DNA from 3 places in the Sphingobium sp. B11D3A genome. Region 1 is predicted to be linked to each of the others. Evidence: riboswitches for the same ligand, from Rfam matches in the RefSeq annotation. Region 1 holds a riboswitch; each other region holds the start of a gene.
What was found. Region 1 has a riboswitch for cyclic di-GMP ahead of M2332_RS16580 (hypothetical protein). Riboswitches for the same ligand answer to the same signal wherever they lie in the genome.
Positions count from the first base shown of each region.

Region 1 (9,756 bases):
AACGCCTAACATCCCGCCGAAGAGCAACCGGCGCTGGAAACCCTGCTTCAGCAAGCGGCTCTATCGGGAGCGCAACCTGATCGAGCGGTTCTTCTCCAAGCTGAAGCACTTCCGCCGGGTCGCAACCCGCTACGATAAGCTCGCCGCGAACTTCCTCGCCATGGTCCAACTCGCCTCAATGAGGCTGTGGCTACGGGCTTATGAGTCTACGGCCTAGATTGAATTCAGCTGAAGGCTCGTTCCTAGCTTCAGACCGTCACAACCATTTCATCAGTCAGTGTGGCCATTGGATCGGGACATCCGGGGTCTCGGAGCATACGCGACCTTAATGTGCCGGCGCGAGGCGAGTTTGGAGTAGCATCGCTGGCGACCGTGAACGATCTTGGCGCGGCCGTACTGACACGAGAGTTCGGACGGCCTTTCGCCGCCCTGGGGCTGTTGGTGCGCTGTCGACGATGTCAGTGATAATCAATCGATATTCAGGCAGCTCGTCAGCTTCGGCGATACGCTTTAGAGCATGCTTGAAGCGGGGCGCCGTATCGTTGCTACCCACCTGATGGCGGAGCGCCTCAATCTCCACCTCCCACACATCGTCGTCCCCACAGTGTGAGCGAGCGAGTTCGTAAACTCGGCGCTCGATCGGACCCAACGAGAAATAATCGTGATGATACGAGAGAATGCGCTGATCCATGCGTATCGCTCGATACAGCCAGTCGCAAAGGCGAACCTTGACCGCTTTGAGGCGGCGCTCGCCACTACGCCCGCGCGTGTAGCTCAAGCGCGCTTCAGGTAGCCACGAGAAGTATCCCTCTTCGCCCTCCCCGCCAGTCTCGATGTTCGTGCGGATCTGAGTTCCCTGCAGCCTCTCAAGTGCTTCATTTAGGCGCTGATATGATCGCTTCGACTGACTGGTGCCGGTTACGCGAAAGAAATCATGGGCGGTAAAGGTGAAGTCCTGCCCAACCGGGAGACCCTCTTGGATTTTGGCGATCATCAAGCTGGCGATGTAAAGGACGATCTCTTTATCGTAGATCGTTGCGACGCCCATCGTACTCGGACGAACCTCGATCGACACGTTGTTGGAGTGAAACTCAATGGGCTTCATCTGAGCGATTTTGGTCAAGGCAAAGAATGGAAAGGCCATAATCGACCGCTCGCCCCGCACGTCGCCGTGAAGGGGGCTATCAAAAACGAAGAGGTCTCCCTGTTTTGCCGCCATGGTGGTGTTGCCCGTCCAAAATCGCCGAAAGCACGATTAGAGCCCGGCGCTTCGAATTTGAGAGTGTCTATCATAGTGCGAGGTGTAAACCCGCGACTGACTTAGAATCGCCGAAAGCACGAATCTTTCACCCGAGATGACGCCTTCAGACATGTGAATGTCGCAAAGATTCTCCGGGGAACGGTTGGCAATAGCGCGCAGATTCGTGCTTTCGCCGATCTACCTTTACGCGGCGGGCAATCTGGTCCTAGAGCGATTCGGCCTTCAATGCGGTTTCGTGCTTTCGCCGATTGAGGACTGCCGACAATCTCATTGAAATCCCTCCTAGTTCACAGATTGGCACCGTCGCCTCATTTCAAGGACGGAGGGTGCCGCTTGCTCCCATTGGGGAGCATTCCGTCGGCGTAGCCGACGGTTGGTGCGTTCAGCTTAGGATTTAGGATGGCGTTTTTGGCTCCAACGGGGCCGTTCTGAAGCCCCGTCAGGGGTAGGCATGACCCGACTAGGGTCATTCCACTGATCCCTCTTAATAGATTTTAAAATCGGGTGAGGAGGAGTGCATTGATTGCACTCACGGGTCAAAGTCTCTTGTCGCTGCCTCTCTGACGACCGCTCCGCAGCGAGGATCAGGGCCGCGCGCTGAGCAATGTCGGTCGGCATAAGCCTGCGACGTTCGACCGCTCCGGCGGCGGCTAGCATTTGCGCGTGTTGTTCCAGCGCTTCTGAGCGGCGCTGATCTTCATCCACCGGCACGGGGGCAAAGAGCCCGATCATTTTCCCGATCCAGGCAGGGAGCTGCGCGCGATAAAGGTTCGAGGTTTGCTCTGAGCGCGCGCCCGTCTCTTGGTCCCGTGTGTAAATGTAGCGTCTGATCCATTCCACGACGCCCAGATCTCGCAACCTCTGAATGCTGTAGTGGACCGCGCGACGACCAAGGCCAGTCCATCGCATCAAAGTCTCATAGGAGGGATTGCACCATCCCTTGCGATAATGAAGCTCGTCGAGCATCCTTATCAGCATATCCCGACATGACCGGGTAAACAGCGTCAAGCGATGTTCTTCTGTCGTAAGCTCGCGACCCGCGCGTGCTTCAGCCGCGAGTTTCCGCCCATGCTCAAACATTCGAAAACAGGCGTGGGTGAGCTGCTTGCGCTGCTCACTCGTAACCGGCCTGACGAATTCGGCCTCGGCAACATCGCCGGTGCGCACACTGCCGCCCCAGACCGGTCGGCGCGTAACGTGCGTGCTGCCATGGGGCCTACGCGAAAGGGGGCGGGAGCCAGCCAGTCTTGAAGCTGTTCTACTAAGCCCGGCAGACATCGGAAGCTGGTGCAATTGAACGCCACATAGCACCGCGAGTGGGAGTACTGGAACGCCTGACGCCCGCTGACGCTGTTGCAGGGCATATGCCGTACTAATGTCGTCGTCGCTGACTCCGGCATTGCGGAGTTCAGCCAGCGCGGCCGAGGGAACGTCGGCTATCCCAATTTGGCTATGAAACATCGTTCGGTCACTCCAAATTTGGAGCCCGTGAGGACGCAAAAAATCGCAGCGCGAATTGCGCTTTGGTGTTGCGAATTGTGGGAGACCCAGCTAACGTCCGGTTGTCACACCTTGGATCGACGCTTCGGTAGCTGGTCCTCCAAAAAGCCCGGCCAATGGCCGGGTTTTTTTATGCCCTCACTTGCCCCCTATCAGTTCAATATGAACGTCGTGAACTCTTGTGGATCGCACAGTCAGCGCCGTTGACGCGTCGGTGATCACAAAGCTCGAAAAATAGATTCGACTGGGACGAACCATGCGCTCCGGACTGGCCGATATTCCACGCCCGAATTTCGTGCTTTCGCCGATGATTCCGGGGAAAGAATCGTGCGATCGGCGATAATGTCGCTCGGGCCCAAGCGTAAAACTACAAAGGCGTTGGGTAAGGTCCGAGCTTTGATGGACGATCATCAATACACCCGAACAATTTGTGCTCGGGTTCCGAATGAGCGAGAGGTGCTGTCGTTCGCAGTATCAGTCAGATGATACCAATTAGAGAGAATGCGCCGAACGTAATTTTGGGTTTCTTCAATGTTGGGGATCTCGCGCTTCTTTCGAACCCGACCTGGCCCAGCATTATAGGCCGCGAGCGCGAGGTGAACCTGACCGAAGCTGTCGAGCTGTTGTTTTAGGTATGCGGCCGCGCCTCGCAGGTTGTCGCGAAGATCGAACCTGTTCACGCCAAGCTGACGAGCGGTGTCAGGCATTAGCTGCCCTAAGCCAAAGGCGCCCTTCTTACTTATGGCCGCATGATTGTACCCGCTCTCTTGAATGATAAGCGCGTCCATTAGGCCAACCGGAAGACCAGACCTACAAGCGATATCATGCACAACCGGATAAATGGACTCGCGCCGCTTTTCTGCTGCTGCGCTGAGCAGTGCGGACTTACGATATGTTGGAGCTGCACAGGACGTTGGACCAACCGGTATTGCAAACTGTTGAGTGAGTGAAGACTTCGTGCCTCGCATCCAGGTGGGAACACGGACAAAGGCTGCTGCTGACGTTGCGGGCGCAGACGGTGCAGGAGGGGGGGCGGTTTCTCCGAAGCTCGACATCATGCCAGCACGGACTTGGTTGGCAGGGGCGTCGGCAACCGCTACGCGTGCCCCAAAGGAGAGCACTGCCACTTGCCTGCTCACATCAGCCCTAACAACTTGAGAGGTGGCTGCCCAGGTAAGGATAGCAAAAGGCAATATGACGAGATCGAAACGCCGTTTCATCTTATTAGCGAAAGGAGATAAGGTTCGAGCGCGCGTTGTTGCTCTGGATTAGCTTGTGATGCTCCCCGAGCAAGCTGAGGATGCGGCTACAGAGCATCGCTACCTCACCGTCATTGAGGTCGGGTATCACGTCAGAATCCGGCTCGAACATTTCTCTCATCAACGTCGAAACAAGACGGCAAACGAGCGTGAGGCGCGGATCATGATAATGTTCAGGGTCGTTGAGGACTTCAACGGCAAGGAACGCTTCGAGACGATCCACTCCGATCGCTCGTCCAACTGCGACGAGGCTCTCGTATCGCGGCCTGAGGTTGCCACCAGGTTCGAGCATGGCCGACAGACTGCTATGGTGCTGACTTACCAACTCGCTGATTTGGCGGAGCGAGATTGAGCGGCGTTCAATCACACGCCCATACAGATTTCGGTACTTCTCGATCATCAGATCGCCTCAACCCAAATGCCACTGCATCCCAGTATTGCAATGTTTGCAAACTGTGCCATGTTGGCACTACTGTTATTGTTGTCACATCGCAACGCATGTTTCATCTGCGAAGGGATGGAAAAGAAGGTGCATCGGCTTGTTTTGATGGTCGAACCGGAGTTGATGGAGCGGTTGAAAGCCTCCATGCTCCGCCGTGAGGTATTCTCGCGTTCCGAAGTCGTGCGCCAATTGATTGATGAAGCACTTACGCGGGAAGAGGCCCCCCCTGCCGCGAAGTAGCCGCTATGGGCTGCAGTCTTCATTGTCCGGAATACCCCTGTTTCGGTGACCCCGCTATCTTCGTGAGACCGGAGGCTTTGCGTCCCGCTGTCGCCAGTGGTTTGCCGTTTCGTTCAGCTCATTGTTCCGAGGATGGGCTGTTCACAATTTCCTAACCACGTTCCTGAGTGATCGGTCAAGGATACACCCGTGGCGGAGAGCTAAATTAACATCTAATTTAGGTTCCAGGGAGCGCGGCACATAGTTTGTGGCTAGAAAACGCGCCAATCTGGCGGGAAAAATAGCCACAGTGGCTAGAAAACGCGCCACAGTGGTGAGGAAATTGGCCGGAATTTGCAATTTTATTGCGCGTCTTTGATCTCTTGATTCCATTTCGAGAGATTTTCGGCGACAATATCGGTTTTCGATCTGTCTGACTTCGATTTTCACTTGCCGTCCACGTTCATATTTTCCGATTTTTGATGTGGGGGTGATGAAGCACCTCGCAAACATCGGAGGACTCTATGGGCAAGACCATGTCCCTGCGCTTTGCGCGGGACCATGAACGTGCACTCAACGCGGCCGTCATGGCCGTGCTGCTGCTTGTGGCACTATTTTATCTAATCAATCCTGCTTTCGCAGGCACCGACACGACGTTCGCGCCGGCATCCACTCTTTTCACCAACATCCTTCAGGGCTCGGGCGGCACGCTGATCGCGATCGTCGCGACGGCAATCGGCCTGGTGAACCTCGCTCGTGGCGGCTTCCAAATGGCATCGGTCGGCGTACCGCTCGGCGTTGGCATCGGCGTGGCCACTGGTCCCGCAATCGTCACCAGCACGATCACCGCGATCATCTGACACTCTTAGCCTGCCGGGCTCCCTTGTAGCTCGGCGGGCAGGCGGGGCGGCTTATGAACCGATACACTATTCCCTCGAAGCTGGATGAGCCTGAGCGCATCGGCCCTTGGACTATCGACGAACTTGTCGTGACCGTGGGGCCGTTCGTGGTGGGCATCATCACGCAGCAATTCATGGTCGGCATCATTGCAGGGGCACTGGGCTGGTATACCTTGCGCAAGGCAAAGGCGGGTCGTGCCGGAGCTTGGCTCCTCAATGCTGCCTACTGGTATCTGCCGAGCGAGGTGTTGAAGCTCAACGCCGTCCCGCCTTCCTACATTCGTTTGATGGCGGGGTAAGGCATGGATCTGGAATATAGCCAGGGGCAGGCTCAACGGGTCTTGCGCCAGCGTAACATGCTCGCGCTAACCTGTGCCGGCCTATCGGTGCTGACGGTCGCATCGCTGCTCGCCGCGTCGGTCAAGGACCGCGAAATCGTTCTGCAGCCAATCGCCGGACGATCAGTCACCATTTCATCGCGCGCGATGGATCGCGATTATCTCGAACTCGTCACGCGCGACACTGCGGTGATGATGTTCAATCGGACGCCGCAGTCGGCGGACTACCGGATGAACCAGGTCCTCAAGATCGCTCATCCTTCCGCCTACGGAAAGCTCAAAGGCGAGCTGATCAAGATTGTCGACGATCAGCGCGGCTCCAGCGTCGCGCAGTTCTTCACGATGGAAAAGCTGACAGTCGATCCCAGGGGTCTGAACTCGACCGTAACTGGAGTCCTTCACACGATGGTCGGACGGGAGGAAGTGTCAGCCGTCCAGCGGACTTTCCAGTTCGATTGGACCTACACGGGCCTTGAGCTGCGCCTCGTCGGCTTTCGCGCCATCCAGTCCGAAAAGCCGGGCACAAACCAGAACAGCAACGCGAGCCAAGAGGTGGCGCCATGACGCGCAAGCCAAACAGGGGATTGGCGCTTGGCCTGAGCGCCATCGCATTGTGCGCTGCATCCCCGGCATGGGCCGATCAGCAATTCACGGTCGAGGATAATGACAGCGTGCGTTGCACGGTTGCTTCGCGCGAACTGACGCGCGTGAGCCTGGTCGACGATGCTTTCGCCAGCGTCTCAAAAACCGAGACGCTCGATCCTCGCGACGATTTTTCCGTGGTCAATGAACCTACGCGCGGGGATATCTACATCTCGGTTCCAGATGGCTTTCGGCCCGGAACCCTGTCCTTCTTCGGCACGAGCAAGAAGGGCTTCGTCTACAAGTTCGCCTGCAAGGTCGAGAAGGTCGAGGCGCAGCAGGTTTTTCTGACCAACACGCGCGCCTTCGCGCCGCCAGCGCCCGACGCGCAAGAGCTGGAGGATGAGGCGCCCGATCCCGATGAAGCGGCCGTTCGGCTCATACAGGGAATGGCCGCGCAACAGGTCATGCCCGGCTATCGTCTGTCTCGGTCCGCCCTTGCGCCGGTCCAGGTCGGCACGCTCACCGTGCAATTGATCGCTGAATATCAGGGTCTCGATCAGACGGGCCGCGTCCTGCGGATCGAAAACAAGGGCAATGAGAGCGTCGTGCTGGATGAAAGCGCCATCGCGCCGGCGGGCGCTCATGCCGTGAGTATTTCCCGCCCGCAGCTCGCCGCCCGCGAGGCGACCGCCGCCTATGTGGTCGTGGCGAACGAACAGCGTCGCTGACGCAAGATCGACCGGAGCAAATTCAATGGCAGGTATGCTGGATTTTCTGAAGCGCCGAGACCATCGGCCCCATGACGGCGCGTCCGGCGATACCATCGCCAGCATCGACATGACGGCCAATGACGACGCGCTGCGTCGTCAACGACTGATCCTTGCCGGGGGTAGCGCCATCGCGATCGCCGCCGCCATGTGGTGGCTGTTCTCAGGACGCACACCGGCCAGTCAGGACCCCAATGCGCAGGACCTCGCTGCGAGCGATGTGCAGATCTCGACCGGGGAACTGGGCGCGCGCAATCTCTCCGAGAAAGAATGGATCGCTATGAGCGAGAACCGCCTGCAAGCGCAGGCGGGGCAACTCGACCGCCTGCAGGGGCAGGGGGATCAGCTCAGCCAGCTTCAGGCACAAGTCGAGGCGCTTCGCGCGCAAAACGCGTCCATGGAGAGCGACGGGCGACAGGTCCTGACCGCTTATGAATCGGAGAACGCGGCTCTGCGTTCACAGCTAAGTGCCGCGCAGACCGCCCCTGGTCCTGCTGCAGGAACCTCCTCGCTCTATGGCCCAGGTGGGCCGCAGCCCTATCAATCGCCGGACGGCCCGGTGCGCCGCCCCGGCGAACTCAAGGTTATCAACTTTGGCGCTTCAGGGGCCCCCTCGGGCGGAACGCCAGCAGCCGGCGCCTCATCGCGGCCCGGCGCCGTGCTGACAGATAGTCCCAACTATCTTCCCGCCAACAGCTTCGCGCGCGCACGGGTGATTGTGGGTGTGGACGCCGCGTCCAATGTCCAGAGCCAAAGCGATCCTCTTCCCGTGGTCTTGCGGATCACCGGGCCAGCTCGCTCGGTGGCCGATGGGCACAAGGTCTTCAAGACCCGCATCGAAGGCTGCCTGGTCAACGGGTCGGCGCGCGGCGATCTGTCCAGCGAGAAAGTCTATGTGAAACTCGCGCGGATGACCTGTCCCGATGCGAAGGGGCGCTACGCGGAATCGGAAGTCAAAGGCTTCATCGCATTCGGCGGCAAGACGGGCGTGCGGGGCAGGGTGGTGAGCCGCGAAGGCAATCTTGCCATGCAGGCTTTTCTTGCCGGTATGGTTGGCGGTGTGGGCCGTGGTTTCTCGATGAACACCAACAGCTATCTCTCCGGCACCAACACCATCGTCGATGGCAAGCGCCAGAAGCTGTCTCCCGGTGACATTGCGCAGGCGGGCCTAGGCGAAGGCATTTCAACCTCGGGCGACCGGGTCTCGAACTATCTGATCGAGCGTGCCGAGCAATATCAGCCGGTCATCGAAATGCCGACCGGCATCGATGTGGAAATCGTCTTTCTTGAAGGCGCCTTCGTGCGGAACTGAGGAATTTGAGCATGAAAATCTGGCAAAAATCCTTGATCGTCGGCGGCATTGTCGGCGGCCTTCTCGGTGGCGGCGCCGTCCTCGCTGCAGGCAGCAGCAACGAGACCGTGGCAGCGCGTCTGAAGGCCCGCCTGCCCAACACGCAAATCTCCTCGGTCGATTGCGGCAAGCTGTCGGGCCTGTGCGAAGTGGTGGCGGGCAAGACCTTGTTCTACACGGACAGCAGCGCGCGCTATCTCGTAGTCGGCCGTGTCTATGACATGGAAGCGCGGCAGGATCTGACCGCCGCGCGTCTCCTCGAGATCAATCCGGAAACGCTCCTGGGCGGCGCCGCGCGCAACGAGCAGCAGAGCGAGGACTTTGCCGGGGCGTCGGCATCGCCTGTGCCAGCAGCAGCGGCGGCGGCAGCAGCGCCAGCGCCTCGCCCTGTGAAGCTCGATGTGTCGAAGCTCGGCACATCGGGCGCGATCGTCTGGGGGAAGGCCAACGCGCCGACCGTGACGATCTTTACAGATTTCCGTTGCGGTTATTGCCGCCAGCTTGCCGCCACGCTGGAGCAAATGAACGTCCGCGTGATGGAACGGCCGATCTCGATCCTTGGCAGTCGCGATCTGGCCAACCGTGTCTATTGCGCCAAGGACAAGGCCCGCGCCGTTCGCGCAGCCTATGCGGGCGAGGCGCTGCCGGAAGGTCGCTGCGACACTTCTGGCCTCGATGCCAATGAGGCCTTTGCCCGCGAGCATCGTCTGTCCGGGACGCCCGTCATCGTTCGCGCCGATGGCGCCCTGCTGGAGGGCTATCGGCCACGCGACGTTCTTGAGCGCTGGATTGCCGGAGGCGCGTCGTGAACGCGGCGCGTTCCTCGCGGGCAGCGACCATTGTCCTCACAAGCATCGTGGCTCTGACGGCATTGTCGGGCTGCTCGCTTCTGCGCAACAATGTGAAGGGGAGCTTCACCTGCAACGCACCCAGCGGCATGTGTGCGCCGACCAGCGCGATCGACGATCAGGCTCTTGCCCTCATAGCTGCCGGAGAAGGTAAGCTGGCGCCAAGCGTGATTACCGATGGACAGCACTCGTCTGCCGCGATGAAGATCGTCCTGCCCACACGCATGGACCGGTTCGGTCGCTGGCGCGAAGCCACCGTGGTTCACGCTGAGCCGCTTGAACGCCCA
Region 1 is NZ_JAOQOE010000002.1:104,239-113,994, reverse strand. Features, by position in the region: one part of gene M2332_RS16600 (IS5 family transposase) at 1-217, shown strand, start outside; gene M2332_RS16595 (replication initiator protein A) at 326-1,219, opposite strand; gene M2332_RS16590 (helix-turn-helix domain-containing protein) at 1,649-2,428, opposite strand; gene M2332_RS16585 (lytic transglycosylase domain-containing protein) at 3,172-3,729, opposite strand; gene M2332_RS16580 (hypothetical protein) at 3,986-4,420, opposite strand; gene M2332_RS16575 (hypothetical protein) at 4,439-4,702, shown strand; cyclic di-GMP riboswitch class I at 4,744-4,818, opposite strand; gene M2332_RS16570 (hypothetical protein) at 5,206-5,541, shown strand; gene traL (type IV conjugative transfer system protein TraL) at 5,595-5,879, shown strand; gene M2332_RS16560 (type IV conjugative transfer system protein TraE) at 5,883-6,482, shown strand; gene M2332_RS16555 (type-F conjugative transfer system secretin TraK) at 6,479-7,231, shown strand; gene M2332_RS16550 (TraB/VirB10 family protein) at 7,257-8,582, shown strand; gene M2332_RS16545 (DsbC family protein) at 8,594-9,430, shown strand; gene M2332_RS16540 (hypothetical protein) at 9,427-9,756, shown strand, end outside.

Region 2 (10,880 bases), on a different contig from region 1:
GATTGCCGTGCTTGCCTGTCCGCCAATGGAAACCTGCGCGCGACCGCTGGTGAGGCCGGGAAGCAGGACGGGGCTTCCCGTTCCGATGGACCGGGCACCATTCACGTTGCTGATCGAGACAGTGCCGCTACCGCTCGCAGGCGGCCGGATCGCGCCGAACGCCAGATCGCTGCTCTTGGTGAGGGTCAGCGACTTGCGAATGGTCGCGATTGCGTTTCGGGAAAGCGAGGATGCGGAGGGGATTGTCGGCGATTTCGCGACGCCCACGCCCCATGAGGCTGACGCGCTCGTACTGGTAGAGGCGTTATCGCCAAGAATCGGCAGGGTCATTCCAACGAGGAAGGTGCGGCTGCTCGTTGAGGAGAAGCCGGTCAGGGGAAAGGTGATCGAGCCATCGGGATTCGTGGTGACAGCGCCCACCGTTCCGGTGCCGGAAGCCACAATGAAGTTTTTGACTGCCTGAGCCCGGCCACTGATCGTCGTCAGCGAAAAGAGGCGGACGATCGCGGTCGCGCTCGTGCACGCGCTGCCACCCGAGCACCGGATGGTGACGGTCGCGGCCGACTTGGTCCCCGAGGCGATATTTCCCCCGCTGCCCGCCGCCGAGGAGACCGCGCCGCTCGTCGTAATGGCGAAGGCGGTGTTGCCGCTCGCCGCCGCCGCCACATTGCCGAAGTTCGGCGTGTTCGTTGTGATAGTGTTGACTGTGAAAGACTGGGCCAACGCCGGCCCTTGCGGAAGCGCCACCCAGAGCATTGCCGCACAAGTCGCTGCCAGTGTGCGCAGCCGCCGCGCCAGCGCCGGCTGCCTGGTGGGCCAAGCGCTGCGCGCCGCCCCAGATGCGGTCGCATGTCTCAATGCCTTGTCCCTTCGAAAATGACGGTTGCGCTCGCGTCCGGAGCCATGCCTCCCGCTTCCGGAATGGTGACGGAGACCGGCGCGGCCATGGCCATGCCCAGCCGCCCGGCCTGCTCGCGATCGAGTTGCAGATCATAGGTGCCAGGAGGCAGGCTCTCGAAATAAATGCTGCCGTCGAACTCGGAAACCGCCTCCTTCCGCGTGCCATCCTCACCCACAAGCGCAGCGCGCACGGACGACAGGCCCACGAGCTTGCCAGTCGGTTGCCGCAAGACGATGTGGACAAGCGCTTCCCCTACCGGCTTGAACGGATAAGCCAGCACCGCCACCTTGCCCCGGACGGGCGCAAATTCCACAATTTGGGGAGGGACGGCGACATAGGGCAAATCCACATCATCCAGCCCTATCGTGACTCGGGCGGAGGGGCCATATCCCAGGCCCGTCACCAGCGCTCGGCCGTTCGCGTCGGTGACCTCCTCCCTAGTCCCACCTTTCAGTTTGAGCCCGGATACAGGCAATTCGCCCGGATCTCGTCGACCGTTGCCATCGGAATCGAAGAAACTTTCGAACGCCAGATTCCCACCCGATGCCGCCCCGGAGCGCCGCACAGCGTAGCGCCCGCTCAACGGATTGGGGGCCAGACTGAAGCTTAGCTGGATGCCGACGCTCCAGTCCCCTCGGGGTCTGGAATAATCCGCGCTGAAGGTAATATCGGCTATCGGCAAGCGGACACTCAATCCCGCTTCCGCCGTCGTATCCCAGGTCGTTACAAATGATTGTCCGGCCGCGAGCCGCAGGGAGGAGCCTTCTCCCACGCTTCGGTCGACAGCCAGGTTGAAGGATCGGGCCTGAAGAGAGGGCTGCACATCATAGTCAAAGCCGCCCCGAACTTGCCATTCATAGCCCGGATTGAAAGAAGCCGAGACATTTCCGGTCAATCGGTTTTGAGCCCCTGGCCCGGCCACGCGGTTATAATCCCAGCTGGCAGAGACCAGCGCACGGGCAACGGGAAGCGACATGCTCAATGTCCCATAGACGGCGCTCTGTCCGTCCACATAGGCGTCTTGACCGATCCGCAAGGCCACCGGAATGATCGAGCGGTTTCCGGTCTTCAGGCCAAAGTCGAAAGTTGCTTCGGTTCCAGATCGCAGAGCGCGCCCGTCACCACCATGGGGGGCGGCGTCATCGACAAAGCCATTTCGGAATTCAGCGCGTCGTATCGTCGATGCGATCCCGAACGGCTTGCCCGCGATGCCCACGGCAGCAGCATATCCGCTCAGACCGTCTCGCGCTGCATCGCCCTGAACAGCCAAGCCGAATACCGAACCTCGCACGCCGGCCGAGAGGAGGAAGCGCGCGGCATCCTGCGTGGGCGAGTAGCGCGCGAGACCGACCGCGCCTGTCCAGCGCTCGGAAAAGCCGTACAGCACATTCAGCGTACCGACGAGCCGCCCAGCGCCCACGGATGGCTCCTGCGAGCCGTCGAAGCCAATGAGGGTCTTGCCCTGCTCGCCAATGCCGAAGTCGATGATCATTTCTCCGGGAGCGGCCTGTCCGCTGCCGACGGAAATGACCCGGGTGGTCTCAGTGCGGCTGCCATTGGGGCCATAATCCACAATCCGGATGACATTGAGGCCGCGAACCAGCGGGACATCGTCAAATTCGTAGCGTCCTTCGACCGCCGTTGACTGCGCACCGCTCAGAATGTCGTTCACATAGATCTGGACGTCATGCCCACGCGGGAGTTCGCCGCGAATATCGACGCGCTCGAAGATGCTCGCCTGCTCCAAAGGCCGGGTTGAAAACGCAAAGCCGCGCGCGGCAACACTTCTGGGCCCCAGTGAGAGGGCCGGCAGGAATGTGTCGCCCAAGGAAGCACTGGTCGCCTGCAGGGGGCCTAGCAAGCCGCCCTTCGGCTCACGCCGCTCAAGAAGCAACCGCGCCAGAGCTGGCTTCCCATGATCGTCGGACGCGAGATAACCTTGAAATCCGGCGTTCAAGAATGCGGCCGAAGCACGCACATCGAACCGCCTTTGAAAGGGTTGCCCCCGCGTATCGGAACCCAAATCCATGGTTACATCGAAGGCGGGAAAAGACAGCATGCCAGCTGGCGCCGCCACCGAAAGAACCGGCTCCAGGACAGCGCCAGAATGCGCGATGCCCTCTCCCTGCGCCATCCGCTCAGCCCGCATCTGCACGGGCAGCTTTTCTCGAGCCTCGAGATTGAGCTTCAATTCCGACACATCCAATGTCATTCGAACCGGGAGCAGCCGTTCCATCAGGGAAACGGTCAGGTAGATGTCGCCGCTGTCTTGCAGCGCGTCACCCGGCTTCAGAATGATGCGCGCAGTGCCCGCCCGCGCCTCACCCAACGCAATATCAAGGAAGATGGACTGGCGAGCCTGGCCCACCTGCCCCGTCAATCTCCCATCTGCCGGTGAAACCTGAACATCCAGATCGAGAAGGCGCGTCAGCGCGCCGACGGGGATGAGAACGATATCCTCGCCCACCTGAAGTGCGGGAAGCGCATCCGATAAAGATGCCCGGTCAAGGACAACCTCCAGCAGCAAAAGTTGATTATCGTCAGCGGCCAGTTCGCCGTTGTCCGCCCAAAGAGGAGTAGGCTGAGCAGTGGCGATCATGAGCATCAGTCCAATCCACAGGCTACGGCAAGGAGATCTGGCTCTGCGCAAGTATCTTCCCCGGAGCTGTGTCTTGGTCGGTGAACACAACGCTGATTTGCTCGCCTCGCTGCGGATGAGAGCGCAAAGCGATCTTTACCTGTCGCCGCTCTATCTCAGGATAGACACCGATCCCGCGCACGACACCCAACGGCTCGTCCTCGCGGCGCGCCTTCGCCTTCCGGATTTCGATATCGCCGAAAAGGGAATTCGGCCCACGCCTCACCAGGTCAAAAGTGACGACTGGCGTAGGACTTTTAAACTCAGACCCCGACCCAGGGCTCTCCATCGTGAACCGTGTGTTTTCGATCGCGGCCTCAACCTGGGGCGTGCCGATGCGCAGGATCACAGGGATGGAAATCCCAAGAACAGATGCGATGCGGAACGAAACAGCACCGGGCTCAGCATTCGCAGCCTGATCGGCGGTTAGGCCCGTGTCAGGTGGCGGCACCGCCGTCACCGTCAGATGCGTGCGATATTCGCCGGCGGGCCAGTCGCCGGTGCCACCTGCACGAAGACGGATTGTCTGCCCCGTCCCCGGCTTGAGCAGCACGCGCCTGGGCGTCACCAGCATCATGGAACGCGCGGATTGAAGCTTGACACTGAGGTCTCTCACCTCCGGCGCGCCGTCTGCTTCATCCGTTGGGCGGATCTGGCCGGTGGGCAACATGACCTGGTCGACAAAGCTTATGTCATATACCCCTTCGGCAGTGCCCTGGTTGAAGAGGAATATGCTCGCCGTCCGCCCCAGCCTATCAAAGGTGATCCGCTTTGGATTGATGTTGAGGCTGGCGCTCCCGCCGGCCTGCTCTGTCGTCGCAGGCTGGGCAGAAGAGGAAGTGCAAAAAGCGGATGGAAAGGCGCCAGCGACCAACGCGATAGCGATAGCGATGCTCTTGCGTTGGTTCGCAGATCGCGTGACACGCTTCACGACGCCTGGCAGAGTCATCACCGGCGTCTCCAGCTCATTCATATTGCGCCAGGACCAGCAAAGGCCCGCCGTCGGACCCATAGCTGTCGCGTAGCGCTTTCAAAAGAAACGGCGGAACAGACAGAAGCCCATCGCCGCTCAGCCGGCCCATGAGGACATCCTCGAACCCCGAGGGACCGGCTTCAAAGGACGGGAAATTATCATCGCTCAGCGTCGCAATCGGTACCCTGAGCGAACCCCCTGTGCCTGGCTGGACGAATGCTTGTGAGACCAGGAGAGAAAACGTCTGGTTGCTGCCCCCGGCGATTTGAATAGGAGCGGCCATGGAAAGCCCGGCGTTTTGGTCGCTCTCTGTTGACTGCGGCCCTGGCGACAAGATCATGACCCGGAGGCTCGACTGAAGAACCAGCACCGGCTGCAGGACAATGTCCTTCGCCGATTGCCTGATCGAAGCCGGCTCCACGATCGAAACCTGGCCTTTCGCGGTCGCTTCAGCCGCGTTCACCTGTGAGGCTGGAATCGCCGCGCAAAGGCACAGCGCTCCCAGCGCAGGAGCGGTCGCCCGCAACAGGCGCGCTCCCATCCGGATGGATGATGAGACCGTCACGAGACGCTCCTGTCACGGGTCAGTTGTAGGCGACGGTCGCCGTGAAGGTGCCCGAGTAATTGCCAGAGGCCTGCGTATTGGGCAGGGAGAAGCTACCGCCGACGCCGAAGGTCGCGGTGCCAGCTGTGCCGATGGAGCTGGACAATGTGCCTGTTGCGGCACTCGGCGTCAGCGTGACGGTGATCGTGCCGCCGGGCGTACCGGTCATGGAGAAGCTGGCGGGCACCGAAATCGAGAAGGTCTGCCCCCCTTCACCCGAGACCGTATAGGCTGCGCGCGACGTCGTGCCACCTGCGGCAACGGCGTCGCCGGAACCAGACAGGCTGCGGTTGCCCGTCGAGGCATCGACAGTGACCGTGTTGGTCCCTGCTACCGAGGGTTTCACGATAGTGCCGAACGCAAGGTCGCTGGTTTTTGCGATCGAGATCGGCTGAACGATCCGGGCTGTACCCGTGGTCGACACAGATGCTGAGGACTGAGCATGGCCTGCCGCGGGAATAGAGGCCAGGATCGCAATCGTCGCGATAGACTTAAAGTTTGCGGACATGAGGTTGTCTTTCTCTTGTTTGATATACTTATGAATTTAATCGGAAAATATAGACCAAACGCGCCTTACAGGCCCGCGGGCGGCAGCGTTTCGCGGATCTTGGGATTGCAAGCGGCTGCGTCTGGCGAACCAGTCGCAAGCAACTGGATCAAGTGATGATCGGTACGGGTGCTTGCTGGCCGTCGCCAAAGACGGGCCCTTGCCCGACGAGGGCGGAAAGGATCTGGAATGCGCGAGGACGACAGGTCCACAATAGTTCTCCGTTTCGGTAACCCCGCTATCCCTGTGAGGGACCGGAGGCTTTGCGTCCCATCGTCGCCGATGGTTTGCCGTTTCGACCGAGAATCTCGGGCGCTATTAGGTAAATTTTGATTTAACTATTATACGCTCCACAGTCAACGCCTATGTGGTGAACGACCAGATGGAGAATTGTGCGACTACTCCCATGTTGAACCGCCGATCGAGCAGCCCGATTAGGAGAGCGTTTGTTTTCAATGAAATAAACGCGAGGTTTGGATCATCAGAGCCTAAGCAACACGCCAAGAACTTCGCGGACTGAAGCGAACCGACGATGCGGTTAGCTCGCGCCAAACCGAATTCCATGAGGATGTATTTCGTTGCCGTCGCTATGATCCCGACGAATTACACATCCGGGCTAAATGCCAAGGCCCGTCTCGCGAAAAGCGCCGCTTGGGCTCCTCTCCCCTCGCTTCGCTTGTCAGGGCGTGGAGCGCGCGACGCGGCCAAGCGTCGGCCCTCATCGAAGCGCTTCTGCGGTGGGGCGCTGCCTCAGGATGTCGGCGCAATGCCGGAGAGCAACGAAAGGCAGGCTTGAAAAGGTCTTCGTGCTACCGACCCACCGCTATGTCAGAGCAACCGCCTCAACCGGCAGAGCGCACGAAATTCTGGCTGATCTGCTGGCCGGACCGCGCCAGTCTGCGTACCTCGGGCAGCCGGGACGCTTCATATCGCACGAGCGCGGCTTTGGGGTCGGTCCGCAAGGCCACCGGGTCAAGGTAGCACGCGAGGGTGAGAGCATCTTGCGCGGCGGTTGCAAAGCCATTGCCTGTCATCGGCGTGCAGACATGGGCAGCGTCGCCAACCAGACACATGCGGCCGGCGACGAGGCGGTCCGGACAATATTCCACGACCGGTGTGCCGAGCACCGCTTTGCGGGCGATACATTCCAGGATCGCGTCGCGCCAGGGCGATGGCCAGTGCCGGCGCGCCAGTGCGGCCAGCTCGTCGAACAATTCATCCGGCATGTCGCTCGGGCGCAGCGAATGCCGCACCAACGCGCCCTCGACCGCCCCTGTTCTACGCAGGATTGCGTTATGTCCGGCGTCGTACCAGCCCCAGCCGACCCGGCGGTGGCCCCGCTCGGGACTGCCATCGGCGGCTGTCAGCGGAAAGCCGAGAAGCACATAGGGCCCGGACTCGAGAAACTCCAGATTGGGCGGATAGCGGACAGACAGCGCCGACTCTTCGGCAAAGCCGACCCAGGCCAGATACTCCGCGAAGACCGCATCGGGGCGCTCCGGACTGACCTGCCGCCGCACAACGCTCTGATAGCCGTCCGCGCCGACCAGCAGCTTGCCGTCGAACCGCCGACCATCGGCGGTCCTTGCCCAGGCCCGATCCTCCGTCTCTCCCGTCGCTTCCACACGGGCATCCTGCAGGACGACAATGCCGGCCTCGTCCGCCGCTGCGCGCAGACCGCGATAGACCAATTGCCATGCCTGGACGCCCGTGGCGAGCGCGCCCGTAGCGTGAGGGCGCCCGGTCAACTGCTCAAGCAAGCCATAGCCGACCTGCAGCGCGGCCCCGGTGCGGTCGGTATCGGTCGAGCGCTCCAGCAGCGTGATCGAGAAGCCATGTCGCGACAAGGCGAGGCCGGTCATGAGGCCAGCGAGCGAGCCGCCGACGATCAGAATGTCGCTCATCCGCTCCGAGGTCGCCGACATCAGCTTTTCGGCGTGACCCAGACCTCGACAGGCGCAACGAACTTGCCGGGCGCCGGTTTGCCGACCTGCACGCGATCGATCGTCACCAGCTCGCCGCTCTCCAGATTAAAGCTGGCCCAGGGCTTGGGCATGCGACCGAAGGTCATTTTCTGAACGGGCTGGCCGGTGGCCGAATTCATAATGGTTGCGATGACACTCATGGCCCAGCCGATAGCCACCATGGCGTGCTGCGGTCCAGTGATATTGAAGGCCGGACATGGTGGTGAGAGGTGTCCTCTCGCCCCCACGCCTGCATCACACGAACCTGATCTAGAAATCCGCACGCACCCCAATGCGGAAGTTACGGCCGATCACATCGTACAGCGCCGGGTTGGTCACGCCGAAGCTGGACGGAATGCGATTGGGCGGGTTCTGATCGAGCAGATTGTTGATCGCGCCGAACAGCTGGAACCTGCGCTTGCCGTTCTCGAACACGTTGAGATGCGCGTTCAGATCGACATAGGCGTAGGCCGGAACATGATTGATGTTGATGCTGTTGACAGCAGTTGCGCTGTATCCGGCGTCGCCGGGAGCAATCTTGGTATTGTCGTACTTGCCCGCCGAAATGTAGCGCACCCGCATCGATCCGCCGAGATGCTCATTCTCCCAGCCGAGCGTGGCCGATCCCTCGAAATTGGGCAGGCCCGACTGACCGGAGACCGGGAAGCCATTCTGCCCGGCATAATCGATCGCACGGACGGTATCGACGGTGATGAGATCGAACACGAAGGTGCCGACGGTGCGAAGCGAGATGTCGCCACTGCCGAGCGGTTTGCGGATCAGCGCTTCGACATCGATGCCCCGGGTCTTGATGGTGTTCAGGTTGAGGGCTGCCGATTCGACGCGCGCGAGGGCGTTGGCGCTGTTGCGCGTGATGAGCGCGCAGAATTCCGAAGCGCCGTTCGAACAGCTATCCACGATGACCTGCGCACCAACCGTCGCGATCGCGCCGCTGATCTTGATGTCGAAATAGTCTGCCGACAGGCGCAACCAGCCGAAGTTCAGCACCGCGCCCGCCGTCAAGGTGTTGCCGACCTCGGGCTTCAGGGCAGGATTGCCGCCGCCGAAAATCTGCGTCAGCGAGCTGACCCCGCCATTTTGCGGGTCGGTCAGGAAGGCGAAGGATGCCGAGCGGGGGTTGTTGAGCTCGAAGAAGTTGGGCGCGCGGATATCGCGTGAGCGGGTCGCGCGCAGGCGCAACCAGTTGGTGGGGTCCCACACGCCGCCGGCCTTCCAGCTCCAGACCGAGCCACTGGTCGAGTAGTCCGTCAGCCGAACGGCGCCATTGACGCTCAATCCCGTGGCCAGTGGCAGGCTGGCTTCGACAAAGCCTTCCTTCACCTTGGTCGCCGGCCCCGTGATTGCGCCGGTGTTGTTGGTATGGAAGCGCAGTGCCGTGGACACCGGGTCGGAGGTCCCTTCCACATCATCCACGCGGTACTCGACGCCCGCGGCCACGGCGAGCGGCCCCGCCCAGAGATCGGCCAGTTCACCCTGAACGCTGGCCGAAGCGACATGCTGGGTCAGCAGGGTCGACTGGAAGGCGGTGCCGAAGGAATAGCCGACATTGTTGGGGTTGTAATTGTTCTGGCCAAGAATGTTCAAAGGCAGACAGCCCTGCACCAGCGGATTGGTCGGGTCGGTCAGGGTGGAGCGGCACACGATATTGCCATTGGGCACCCCCGTCAGGAACGCGCCCTGGTCGACAGCGTCGGCCGCCCGCTGGAAATTATCGGTAATCAGCGAATTATAGCCATATTGCTGATATTTGGTTCGGCCATATTGATAGTAGAAATCGGCGGTCCAGCCATTGCCGAGTTGGGCGGTCAGGCCGCCGACAAAGCGCATGGTGTTGCGGTTGGTCTCCCCGCGCTGCGGCCCGAAGTCACTGGTGATGCGCCCCAGCGTGACCGAGGTGACGCCAGCCCCGTCCATCGCGGCTGCCAGTTGCGGGGAGATATAGGCATTGTCTCGCCGGATCGTGGGCGCGGTGCCAAGGAAGAGGCGGCCCTGCGACGACAGGTTGCTGGCCTTGATGTCGGCATAAGAGGCTTCGACGAACAGGTTGATATCCGGCGTCACGTCAAAATCCGCGCGGCCATATAGCGAGTAGCGCTCGACCGGCGAATAGAGCGGGAAGAATTGGTAGAAAGCGTGCTGCGGGTCGATGCTGCCGCCTGACTGGAAGATCGGCGCGCCATAATATGTTCCATAATCATGCCGGAAGATGTTGCCATTAGGCGCGATCTCGGTCCCCGCCAGCGGCCCGGTGTGGATGAGGCCATTGAAACTCGCGACCGACGGACGCATGTCCGGCAGGATCAGCTGGCGAGCGAGGCCGTTGAGCTGGGGCACCGGATTGGCCACCGGACCATATTCTTCCGCGCACCATGTTCTGGTGTAGCAGTCGCCTACGCCCCGGTTCTTCACGTAATCACCGCCGATGATCACATGGCCGCGGCCGCCCGCAAATGCCTTGCCCGCACCGAGTGACAGCGAGGTTTCGCTGGCGTCGCCGCGCTGGGATATGCCCTGCTGGGCGGTCAGGCGAATGCCCTGAATGTCCTTGGCCAGGATCAGGTTCACGACGCCGGCCACGGCATCCGATCCATAAGCCGCCGAGGCGCCGCCCGTCACGACTTCCACCCGTTCAACGAGCGAGGTCGGGATCATGTTGAGATCGACCGCGCCAGCCGGGCGCGTGAAATTGCCCTGCGTGGTGCCGCCGACAAATCGCCGGCCATCGACAAGCACCAGCGTGCGCGTGCCGCCAATGCCGCGAAGGTCCATGGTTTGTGCGCCGGCACTGCCGATGAAGATGGCGGTGGTGGCGGGCGTGGATTGAGCACGGAAGGCCGGCAGATCATTCAGCACATCGGCGACGTTGGTCGCGGCTTGGGCCTGTATCTCCTCCGCGCCGATCATGGTCACGGGCGTCGGCGCCGTAAAACCTGAGCTTTGGATGCGCGACCCGGTGACGATGATCGCCGGCGCTTCGGCCGATGCGTTGCTCTCGCGCCCCTCGTCCTGCTGAGCCAAGGCCGGTGTTGCGAGCAGCAAACTTGCGGCCAGTGATGCAAGGCTTCCCTGCCACATGCGCGACGTGCTGGAGCACTGATATGCCATTTGTTCCCTCTCCCTGTTTTTGGCGATCGACCGTTGACGTAACACCTTGATTCGTTGATTACTCAATAGATGCGATTATAACAAGCGAAAACGGGGAGGTTTCGATGAGTTCGTTTGATGATTTCGG
Region 2 is NZ_JAOQOE010000001.1:2,493,281-2,504,160, reverse strand. Features, by position in the region: gene M2332_RS11915 (DUF4402 domain-containing protein) at 1-723, opposite strand, end outside; gene M2332_RS11910 (hypothetical protein) at 855-3,506, opposite strand; gene M2332_RS11905 (hypothetical protein) at 3,523-4,512, opposite strand; gene M2332_RS11900 (hypothetical protein) at 4,505-5,077, opposite strand; gene M2332_RS11895 (DUF4402 domain-containing protein) at 5,097-5,624, opposite strand; cyclic di-GMP riboswitch class I at 5,889-5,965, opposite strand; gene M2332_RS11890 (FAD-dependent monooxygenase) at 6,506-7,567, opposite strand; gene M2332_RS11885 (hypothetical protein) at 7,588-7,788, opposite strand; gene M2332_RS11880 (TonB-dependent receptor domain-containing protein) at 7,898-10,753, opposite strand; gene M2332_RS11875 (carboxylesterase/lipase family protein) at 10,858-10,880, shown strand, end outside.
Region 2: it holds a riboswitch for cyclic di-GMP, as region 1 does, so the genes downstream of both, M2332_RS11895 (DUF4402 domain-containing protein) here and M2332_RS16580 (hypothetical protein) in region 1, are expected to answer to the same signal.

Region 3 (10,880 bases), on a different contig from region 1:
TGGCGGCAAGTGCATAATCTGTCCCGCTGTGGTTCAGGACCAGCTTGCCGGCCCCGGCACCGAACTGAATGCCCTGCACGGCGTTGATCACACCAGCCGCCTGGGCCGCACTGCCTGCCGCCGCGCCGATGTTCAGCGTGCCCGTGGAGCCGGCGCGATTGCCGATCTTGATCACCTGGGCACCGAGTTCTGCGCCATCGGCCAGCGTCAGGACGCCGGCTCCCTCGGCACCGATATAGAGGCCTTCCTCCGTCCGGATCGCCGAAGATGCGCCAGTCACCGTCACGCTGCCGCTCGAGGCGACATCATTGCCGATGTAGACGCGCACCGCCTCTACCTTGCCGCCGTCCGAAACCTCCAGCGTGCCGCTGCCGAACAGGCCGACATTGATGTAACCCGCCCAGTTCGTCAGGCCGTCGTTATAGGCACTCCAAGTCGAGCCGGCGCCGGTCACGATCATGCTGGCCTGCGATCCCGTGAGATTGCCGAGCGTGCCCTGCACCGCGCGCAATGTGCCGCCATTGGAGATCGAAATCGTCGACTGTGCGCCCGCCTCGTTGCCGGCAATGAATAGCCCGCTCATGTCCCAGACCGAGTTGGCACCGCTGATGTTCACAGCGCCTCTCGAGCCGCCGACCGTGCCCACATAGCCATCCGTGCTGGTGACCCGGCCGCCCTGTGCGATGTTGAGCGTTCCTTCGCCGACGTTGCCGACGTAAAGAATGCCGTCATTGGTCCAGGTGCTGCCCGCGCCGCTCACGGTAGCCGTGCCCTGACCGGTCGACTCCCAGCCAAGGATGGCGCCCTGCGAACTCGCCGAGCCGCCATTGCTGACCGTCAGCATGCCCTGGCCAGAGATGCCGACACCGATGCGACCGCTGCCGATCTCGAGCGTGGAGCCTGCCCCATCGAGGCTGACGCTGCCGACAGCGGACTGAGCCCCACCGATTCGCAGGGATTCGCCGGTGACCCGGCCGTCCGCCTCGATGGTCAGCGTACCGCCGCTGCCCTCCTGGCTCGCCACATCGATCAGGGCGGCTGCCGACAGCAGGGCGCCGTTGGAAACCGTGGCGGTGCCCGTGCCGCTGTAGCCGACCCGCATGTTGCCGGCGTAGCCGTTACGGGCGAGAACACTGTAGGTCGTGCCTTCGCCGGTCAGCGTCAGCGTTCCGCTCGAGCCGGTGTCGACACCAAGCGCGCTGGTGTAGGACGTGACTTCAGCGCCGCCGGACACCGTCACATTGCCCTGGCCAACGGTGTCGTTGCCCGTTCCGCCGATGTACAGGCTGAGGCCGTTGCGCCACACCGTGCCGGCACCGTCGACGATCATCGTCGCCGTGCCGGACCCGTTTCCGCCGATATAGCTGCCGTCAGCCTCCAGCAAACCACCGTCGGTCACCGAGATGCTGCCCTCATCCGCACTGAACCAGCCATCGGCCGAAACCCAGTCGGCCGGCAGTTCGGAATGCAGCGTACCGACACGGAGCGCCGAACCCTGACCACTGATGCTGACCGAGCCGCCCGCGCCCATGTAAATGCTGCCATTCACAGTTTCGACCGAGCCGCCATTTGTGATGGTCAGCGACCCGGAGGAATTGGGATTGCGACTGATCTCGATGAGGCTTGAGTTGATCCAACTCGCGCCGCCGTCAACGGTAACGCTCCCCGCGGTGCCATTCATGCCAATGGCCGCCGAGACAGAGTTGAGCTGCCCCGCCGCCTTGATATTGAGCGAAGCCAGCTCCGCGCCGCCCACGGTCACCGTGCTGGCGCTGAAGTCGCCCGTGAGGTCAAAGGCACCGCCGGTGACATCCAGCGCACCGTTGAAGAGAGCGCCATTGCCGGTGAAGGCGAGCGCACCTTCGCCCGCCTTGACGAACCTGCCCTGGCCGACCAACGTGCCGGCGAAGACGGTGTCGCTGCTCTGGTCGAGCACGAGCACGCCGCCATCGGTGGAGACAAGGCCAGCTTCTCCGACAGTGAGCGAGCCCAGGGTCGCCTGATAGGTGGAGCCCCCCACGCCCAGCACGCCCCCTTCAACGACATAGGCCTGACCCACACCGAATGCGTCGCTGCTGGCAGCGTTCAGCGTCCCTTCGCGGACCGTCCAGCCGGTCGTCCCTGTCCCCGTGAGCGTCCAGGTGCCGGTCCCTACCTTCACGAACTCATCGAAATCATAATATTGCGTGCCGACCAATCCGGCGTCGAATGACGCATTGATGGCGCCGCCCAGCGCCAGGGTATTGGTGCCGCTCGCGATATCCGCATCCGCGACGAGGCCGATGATGTTGGAGCCGGCATGCAACTCCAGCGTCACGTCCCCGGCGCCCATCAGAATGGCGTGGCCGAAGGAAGGCGAGGCTTCGATGGTACCGGCGTTGATGATCGTGGTCGCCGCGCTGTTGGTGACGATACCGGTTTCACCCAGGATCGACCCGGAATTGGTGATCTGGACCATGCCGCTAAGTGTGTCTGCATCGACAGCCGCGATCCCGCTCAGCGATTGCAGCGTGCCGGTGTTGCTGATGACCACATCGCCAAGCGGCGTGCGCGCCTGAACTGCGCTTCCGGTTCTGCCAGTGACAATGCCGCTGTTGGTGATGGTGATTTTACCAGAGCCGGGCGCATCCTCGTCGAAGCCGGCGACGGCGAGAATGCCGGTGGTGCCCTCCGCAATGCCTGCATTGGTGATGGTGATATTGCCGATCTGCGAGGCGCCCTGAATCGCCGGGCCGTTGGCCGAGATAGCCTCACCCTGCTCCTGATTGTCGACCACCACTTCGCCGTTCGGCGTCCAGCCGACCAGCGCCTGATTGTTCACCGAAGAAACGTAGGCGTTGTTCGTGATTTTCGCCAAACCGTTGTAATTGACGACGCGGATACCCGCCGCCTGAGCCTCCACCTGGCCAGTGTTCGTCACGGTCACCTCGACCGGGTCGGCATCGTTGAAACCGCCGTCGGCGTAAATTCCCCGCTGGGTGAAGTCTGCGGCCCCGATGGTTTGCTGGACCGTGATGGCCCCGCTATTGGTGATGTTCACCGATCCTGCGTTGGTGGTGGCAGAGATGCCATTGGTTTCCACGCCTGAGACCGTCAGCGCGGCGCCATTCTCGATCACGATGTCGCCCGCGATCTGGTTGCGAACCCAGATGCCACCGTTGCCACCCACGCTGTCAACCGTTACGTCCGGGCCCAAGGTCACCGAAATGTCGTTCCGACCCTGGATATTGGAACTGACGTTTACGCCGCCATTATCGGTGGTGCTGATCGTGGAATTGGTGATGAGCAGCGTCGACGTAATGTCGCCAGAGGCTGTATTGTCCCACGTATAATAGCTGACGCCATCGCCCGTGATACTCCACTCATCCTGTGCGCCGTTCACAATGAGGCTGGTATCGCCTCCTTCAATACGAGCCTTAACCGACGAGGGTTCGCAGAAAAACAGGGTCACATTACCCTCAGTCTGGCAAATGCCAGGCTCGGCGTGGGCGGCCGATGCGCCTGCCAACATCCCCGCAATGCCGACGCTGCTGAACAGACCGGCCTTGAGAGCCTGCCCAACGGTGCTGCGCGTTTTGATTGCCTTGCCCTGCATTACGAAATCCCCTCGTGTGGGCCCACCGCCCAGATGATGTGAAGGGCAAACCGCCATGCAGGTGCGGTTCAACGGGATTTGAGACAGGGATCGAAGCGCGACGACAGGGAGCGCAGCCTGAGGTTCAAACGAACCCCATGACCTTCTCACAGCAGGTTACACACGATATCCGAAAATGCTCTGTTTCATCCCCCGGTAGCCCCGCTACCCCATTGGGGCCGGAGGCTTTGCGTCCCGCCGTTACCGACAGTTTGCCCTTGTCGAAGGCGACGAACACCCTTGGGAACGCCCATGGGCGGAGCCGTCATCTTCAGGAGGAATGTTAACGTTAGCTGAGCGGCAGCGCAACAAAAAAGCCCGGCCTCGTCGAGATGATGCGCATGCAGAGCGGGGCCATGCAGCTGATTTGTCGTGTGAAAATCGCCGTCGTCGGTCTGGAGCGAGGCCACAACCGGCCCTGTTAAGCCGATAACCATGATTAACAGATGCGCAAGCAAGACATCGATTGCACTGCAAACCGCTCCTCTAAAATATGGTTGGGGACCACCCGCCCGCGACGTGATCGTTACAGCCGTCGCTGGTCGGGCAACCACGCCGAAAGGCGCCGAACTGCCTCTCGCACTTCGGCTTCCGTGATCGCAAAGCTCAGCCGGATGAACCGATGGCCATTGACCGGATCATGGTCGACCCCCGGCCCCGTGGCGAGCCCAGTCTCAACGAGCAGCTTCTTGCAGAACGCCGGGCTATCATCGGTAAAGTCGCTGACATCCGCATAGATGTAGAAGGCGCCATCCGGCGGCGCGATCCGTCGCAGACCAAGCGCTGGCAGGGCCTCCAGCAGAATGTCCCGGTTACGGGCGTAAGTGGCGCGATGCGCTTCCAGTTCTGACGTGCAGTCCAGCGCCGCCAAAGCGGCATGCTGACTGATCGACGGCGCGGTCAGGAACAGGCTGCCCATATAGGCGCGGGCACGCTCGACCATGGCGCGCGGCACATAGAGCCAGCCGAGCCGCCAGCCGGGCATGCAGTAATATTTCGAAAAACTGCTGACGATCATCGCGTCGGCTGCGAATTCTCCCATCGAGCGGCAAGGCGCGCCATAGCTCAGGCCATGGTAGATTTCGTCCGAGATGATCGCGATGCCGCGCTCTGCGCAGAGCCTGGCAATCGCCTCCAGTTCAGCCGGCGCGATGATCGTTCCGGTGGGGTTGGCCGGGCTGGCGACGATCACACCCTGCGGTGCCGGATCCAGCGCCGCGAGCGCGCGCGCCGTCAGCTGAAAGCGCGCCTGCTCGCCGTATTCGATCTCGACCGGCGTCATGTTGAGCGCGCGCACCGTGTTGCGATAGGCGACATAGCCCGGCCGGGCCATGGCGATCCGATCACCCGCCTTAAACCGGGTGCTCAGCGCAAGGACCAATGCCGGCGAGGCGCCGCAGGTGAGCAGGAACTGATCCGGCTCGGCTGCCATGCCGTACCGCTCCCGATAGAGCTGGACGAGCCGCGCCTGCAGCGCAGGACTCTCCCAATAGCCCATCGGATCGATGCCGAGCGCGTCGCGCGCGGCGTCCAGCGCAGCCTGCGGCGCCCCCGTCGAGGGCTGGCCAAACTCCATATGGAGAACCGAGCGCCCCTCCGCACCCAGGTGATAGGCCAACTTGCTCAATTCTATGGCCTGAAACGGCTCGACTTCCATCAGATCATCCATCGCTCGATACAGCGCCGATAGCGGGCGGGCGCGCAGATGCCAACGATGCAACCCCACCCCGGCCGTCGTTCATCCTCGCGGCGCATCTGCCGTGAAATCAAAAAATTGCGCCAGCGTCGTCGGGCGCTTCGAAGAATGCTTTCGGCAGAAAGAAAACGGCAGGTCGTATTGTCGGCCTGCGCGTGACGCGCATTTTCAGGCAGTCTGTCAAATGGCAGCTCGCAGAAACCTGCATCACGGAAGCAGGGCCTCCGACCCCCTTCAGCGGGACGGCTCCCCGAAGCCAGAACTCCTTACAGCCTGAGCATAAGGTTTGATCGCCAGATACATGAGCGCTGCGCCGCCGGGGGCCATTACGGCGGCGAAGAACGCCATCGAATAGCGCAGCATGCTCTCGTCCTTCAGCAGGAAATCGGTCACCAGCGCAATGAGCAGGGGCCCGAGACCATTGCCGATGACACTGATGGTGAAGAGATACACAGCGCTGATCTGGGCGCGCATCTCGCTGGGCGTCACCATCTGGATCGCCGCATTCTGCGCAGGCGCGCTGGCGAGGCCGATGATCGAGGAGATCATGCCGCAGAAGAAGGCGAGCCAGGGGCTGGGCATGAGCGAGGTGGCGATCGCGAAGGGAGCGGACAGTGCTTGCGAATAGAAGCAGACCCGCGCCATCGCATCGGGATTGCCGCGCTTGCCCATATATTCCGCAAACCAGGTGCCCAGCGTCAACGCAATCGGCGTAGAGATGAGGAGCGACAGCGCCAGCAGCGGCCCGATCTGCGCCGGACCCCAGCCATAGGTGCGCTCATAAAAGGCCGCGCGCCACGTCATGAGGCCCGTCGTCTCGATCGCGCCGATGCCGATGCTGAGGAACAGTGGAAGGAACAATATGCGGTTTGACAGGAGATACGCCCCCACCTCGCGCAGTGGTACGCTGCCCTTGCCGCGGCGATTGCGGCGCACCGGCTCCCGCACGGTGAAGAGAAAGAGCAAGGCGGTTGCCAGCCCCGGCAGGGCGCAGACGAGGAAGACGAGCTGCCACTCGCGCATCTCGCCCAGAACCGGGATGTGGACCGGTCCCATCGCGGCAAAGAACGCCACCAGCAGGCCACCGGCCAACAACGCCGTGGCCTGACCGGCGCTGATGCCGAGCTGATAGACCGCGAAGGCACGCGGCAGCTTTGACCTTGGCACCATGTCCGAGATCATCGACATGGACGAGGGGCCGGCGACGGACTCCGCGCCCCCGACGACGCCGCGCGCGAAAAACAGCCCGCCGAAGCTTCTCGCCATGCCGCAGAGCGCAGTGGCCAGGCTCCACACCGTCAGGCCGGCCGTCAGGATCATCTTGCGGCTGCGCTGATCCGCGACGCGAGCCATCGGCAAGCCCACGACCATATAGGCCGACGAAAAGGCGAAGCCGATGATGAGGCTGATCTGGGTGTCGCTGAGCGCCAGGTCGCGCTTGATCGGCTGGACCAGCAGGTTGATGATGTTCCGGTCGACATTGGAGAGCATGGTCACGAACGCGATCAGCCAGATCGTGTACCAGGCGCGGGCCGGCGACGGCCAATCGTCGCCGGCTCCAGACGCGCCGGCCATTGCCGGCTGCGTCTCACCCGTGGCTTGCGTGCCGACCGGCTCGCTCATCGCTTGAGACGCACCCCGACGCGGAACGCGCGCCCGACCTGATCGAATAGCACCTGATTGGTGATACCCACCGCGCTGGGCGCAATCGGCGGGTCCTTGTCGAACAGGTTTCGAATCGCGATGAAATATTCGAAATCGCTGCGGCCGGCCTTCACGTTCCAGCCCAGCGTGAGGTCCGCATAGAAGCGGGCGGCGACGCGATTGGTGCTGATGCTGTTCGCGAGGCCGACACTGTAGCCCGCATCCTCGGGGCCGACGAACTCGACGAGGAACTTGCCCTCGGGAATGTAGCGGCCATGCGCACTCACGCTGAAAGGCCCGGCCTTGAGGGTCGCCATGCCGTCCAGCACATAGTCCGGCACGCCGGGGGTGTTGCTGGCGCGGAAGCCGGTCTGGCCGGCGCGGTCGACCGAACCGGCGCTGTCGATGATCATGAGGTCGAATGTCTTGGTCGCCAGCAGCCGCAGGTCGAGCGATGCGGCGGCCCCGATGCGGGTGCGATAGCTCGCCTCGATGTCCAGGCCCCGGGTCTTGAAGCCATTCACATTCTGCAGACGGTCGTTTATCAGCGTGACTTCGCCTGCCCCGTTCCGCGTGATCAGCGGGCAGAACTCGGTCGCGTTGTTCACCAGACAGCGCGTCGCGATGGTCGATGAGCCGATCTGCGCGATCGCGTCGTTTACGCGGATATTGTAATAATCGACCGAGAGGTTGAAGCCGCGCAGAAACGACAGGTTGCTCAGCACCACCCCGGCCGTGAAGGTATCGGCCTTCTCCGGGCGCAGCGTGTTGTTGGAACCCGAGACGATTTCGATCAGGCCCTGCTTGCTCGTCACCGGATCGGTGAAGGACGAGAAGCTGCGCGTGACCGAGCCGAACAGCTCGTTCACATTGGGCGCCCGGATATCGCGAGAGAGCGTGCCACGCAGGCGCAGGAAATCGACCGGCTCATAGACGCCGCCGAGCTTCCAGGTGGTGACCGCGCCGCTCGTGCTGTAGTCGGTGCGGCGCGCGGCGCCGTTCAGTTCCAGGCTCTTGCCCAGCGCACTATCCTTGAGGAGCGGCAGGACCGCCTCGACGAACGCTTCCTTCACCTCGACCTTGCCGTTGGAAGCAGCGAAGTTGGAGACGTAGAAGGCGCCGGTCGGCGAGAGCGGGTCCGTCGAGCCCTTCACCTCGTCGCGGCGATATTCGGCGCCAGCCGCCAGCGACAGCGGGCCGGCCCACAAGTCGACGAGATCGCCCTGCACGTCCAGCGCGGCAACCTGTTGGGTGATCTTCAGGTCGAGCATCGATGTGCCGGTGACATAGGCCAGCGCCTCCTGACTGAAGCGGCCGGCGCCGATCAGGTTGAGCGGCTGGCAGCCATTGCTCGGGTTGGTGAGCGTCGAGCGGCAGATGGGCGTGCCGCCGGGACCGGTGGTGACATCGGCCGCGAGCAGCAGGCGCGAGCGGATGAGGTTGTTGGTCGCTTCCTGATGATAGGTGCTGCGGCCATATTGATAGTAGGCGTTCCACGTCCAGCCATCGGTGATGGCGCCGGAAAGGCCGCCGACGATACGGAAGGCAGTGCTCTTGGTCGCGCCGCGGGCATTGCCGAGGTCTAGCCCGGCGCGGCCCATGTTGAACTGGGTGATGCCGTTGGCATCCATGACGTCCGTGACCGACCGCGGGAGATACGGATTGTCGCGGCGGACCGGACCGATCAGCGAGCCTGTGCTGTCGCGCAGCTGCGCGCTCACCGAGAACGCGCGGACTTCGCCATAGGATGCTTCCAGCGTGGCCTTGAGCGCGTCGCTGAATTCATACTCGGCATGGCCATAGGTGCTGAAGCGCTCAACCGGCACCTTGAGAAGCAGGCCGGCGAGGAAGGCGTTCTGGCCCTTCCCACTGCCGCCCTGCTGAAAGAGTGAACCCGCGAGCCTGCCGACCTCATAGGGCGCCGTCGTCCCATCCGGCAGAAACTGCAGGCCCTTGAGCGGGCCATTGCTGAGGATGAGGCCGCCGGGGGCTATGGTGGCGGTGTGGACATTGTTGAGAATGCTCAGCGCCGGGGCGCCCGCACCGGCCGCGCCAGCCGGGCGGCCGACGAGCGTCCACTCCTGCGCGCACAGCGAGCGGGCCTGATAGCAGTCCGCCAGGCCATCATTATCTTCATACTCCCCGCCGAACACGACGTGGCCCCGGCCACCGGCGAAGGATGTGCCGCCGGCCGCTGAGAGGAAGATCGTGCGGTCATCGCCGCGCTGCGAAATGCCCGACTGGGCCTCGGCGCGAAGGCCATCGAGCTTGTTGTTGAGGATGAAGTTCACGACGCCCGCAACCGCGTCCGAACCATAGGCCGCCGATGCACCGCCGGTCACGACGTCAACGCGATCGATGAGGATGCCGGGAATATAGTTGGTGTCGACCGTCCCGCGCGCTGTCGTCGGCACGAACCGACGGCCATTGACCAGCACCAGGGTGCGCTCGCTGCCAAGGCTGCGCAGTTCCAGCACGCGCGAGCCGACGGCATTGCCGGGAGTCGTCTGCGTCGCGGAAGGACTGGAGGTGGCCCGAAAGCTCGGCAACTGGCTCAGCACGTCGCCAATATTCGTCGCGGCAGTTGTCTCGAGTCGGTCGCGGCCAATCGCGGTGACGGGGGTCGGCGCGGTGAAGCCGCCGCGCGTGATGCGCGAGCCCGTCACGACGATCTCCTGCGAACCGGATGCGGCCTGATCCTCGGCCTGCGGTGCTGGACCGCCCTGATCCTGCGCGTGCGCAGCAGAGGCCACGCCGATCGCAGCCATCGCCAGAATGGCCGCAGAATTTCTCAAAACCCGAACTCGTTGACGAAGCGCCAGCATTGCAATCCTCTCCCCAATCTCTGCCCATATCGTTCGCTCGACCGCGCCTGTGTGGCACGGCGTAGAGCACGCATGGACATGAATTTACCGCCCTAATGTTTAGGGCGACTAGTAATTCATATCCTATCTTTTAAAGTGAAGGCAATGGGTGTTGAAGCATCAAGACCAACAAGGCAGGAGGGCGATGATGGGAAGGTCGAAAGACGCAAAGGATTTGCCGAAAATCGCGCCGTTTTCCGCAAAGGATGCGAAGGCGCGGTTCGTGCCAGGACCGCCGCCGGCCCGTGGTCAGGAACCCGGTTCGGATGCTGATTTGCGGGTGCAGATGTCTTGGTGGCTGGTCGGCACGGGCCGTGCGTGGCGCAATCTGCTGGATGAACATCTGCGCTTCGCGGGCCAGACACAGCCCCGCTGGCGGGTACTCGCCTGGGCGCGACTGCAGCCGGGGATTACCCAGACCGAACTGGCGGAACATATGTCCGTCACCAGCGCCACTTTGGTGGCCATCGTGGACGAGCTCGTCCGTCAGGGGCTGCTTGAGCGGCGTGAGAGCAGCACGGATCGCCGCGTCAAGAACCTGCACCTTACGCCAGCGGCGCATCCGATCATCGAGACGATCTCGCAGGAGGTGAGCGACATAAGGGACGCACTGCTCAGCGACGTCTCCCGCTCTGAGCTGGAGACCTGTCTCTCCGTCCTCCAGCGGGTTAGCCAGGCGATCGAGAATTATGGGCGAGGCGAGGGATAGAGCTCAGGTTGCTCCGTCGAAGACGGTCCCGGCATAGCGCCTCTGGCGAACGTCCCAACCTCTCCCCTGCACCGCAACCGCGATGCGATCAACCGCTGCCTGCTACCCATCCGCGAGGTGCGACACGACTTTGCCGTCCGATATCCATCTCGTGCGCCGATCCCCGCAGCGCCAGAACGAGATATGCACGGCTGGAAACCAGCGCAGCGAGCCCGATCAGAAATGATGTGTCTAAAGCAATTTAAGCGACACTTTTCTTGCCTTTGGCCCGGCGCATTGCGAACTTCATCCTCACGTGCCGCACGGTCGCGCATCTGCACACGCAACCGGACA
Region 3 is NZ_JAOQOE010000001.1:1,046,650-1,057,529, forward strand. Features, by position in the region: gene M2332_RS04995 (autotransporter domain-containing protein) at 1-3,595, opposite strand, end outside; cyclic di-GMP riboswitch class I at 3,787-3,861, opposite strand; gene M2332_RS05000 (pyridoxal phosphate-dependent aminotransferase) at 4,161-5,303, opposite strand; gene M2332_RS05005 (MFS transporter) at 5,565-6,953, opposite strand; gene M2332_RS05010 (TonB-dependent receptor plug domain-containing protein) at 6,950-9,769, opposite strand; gene M2332_RS05015 (MarR family winged helix-turn-helix transcriptional regulator) at 10,125-10,547, shown strand.
Region 3: it holds a riboswitch for cyclic di-GMP, as region 1 does, so the genes downstream of both, M2332_RS04995 (autotransporter domain-containing protein) here and M2332_RS16580 (hypothetical protein) in region 1, are expected to answer to the same signal.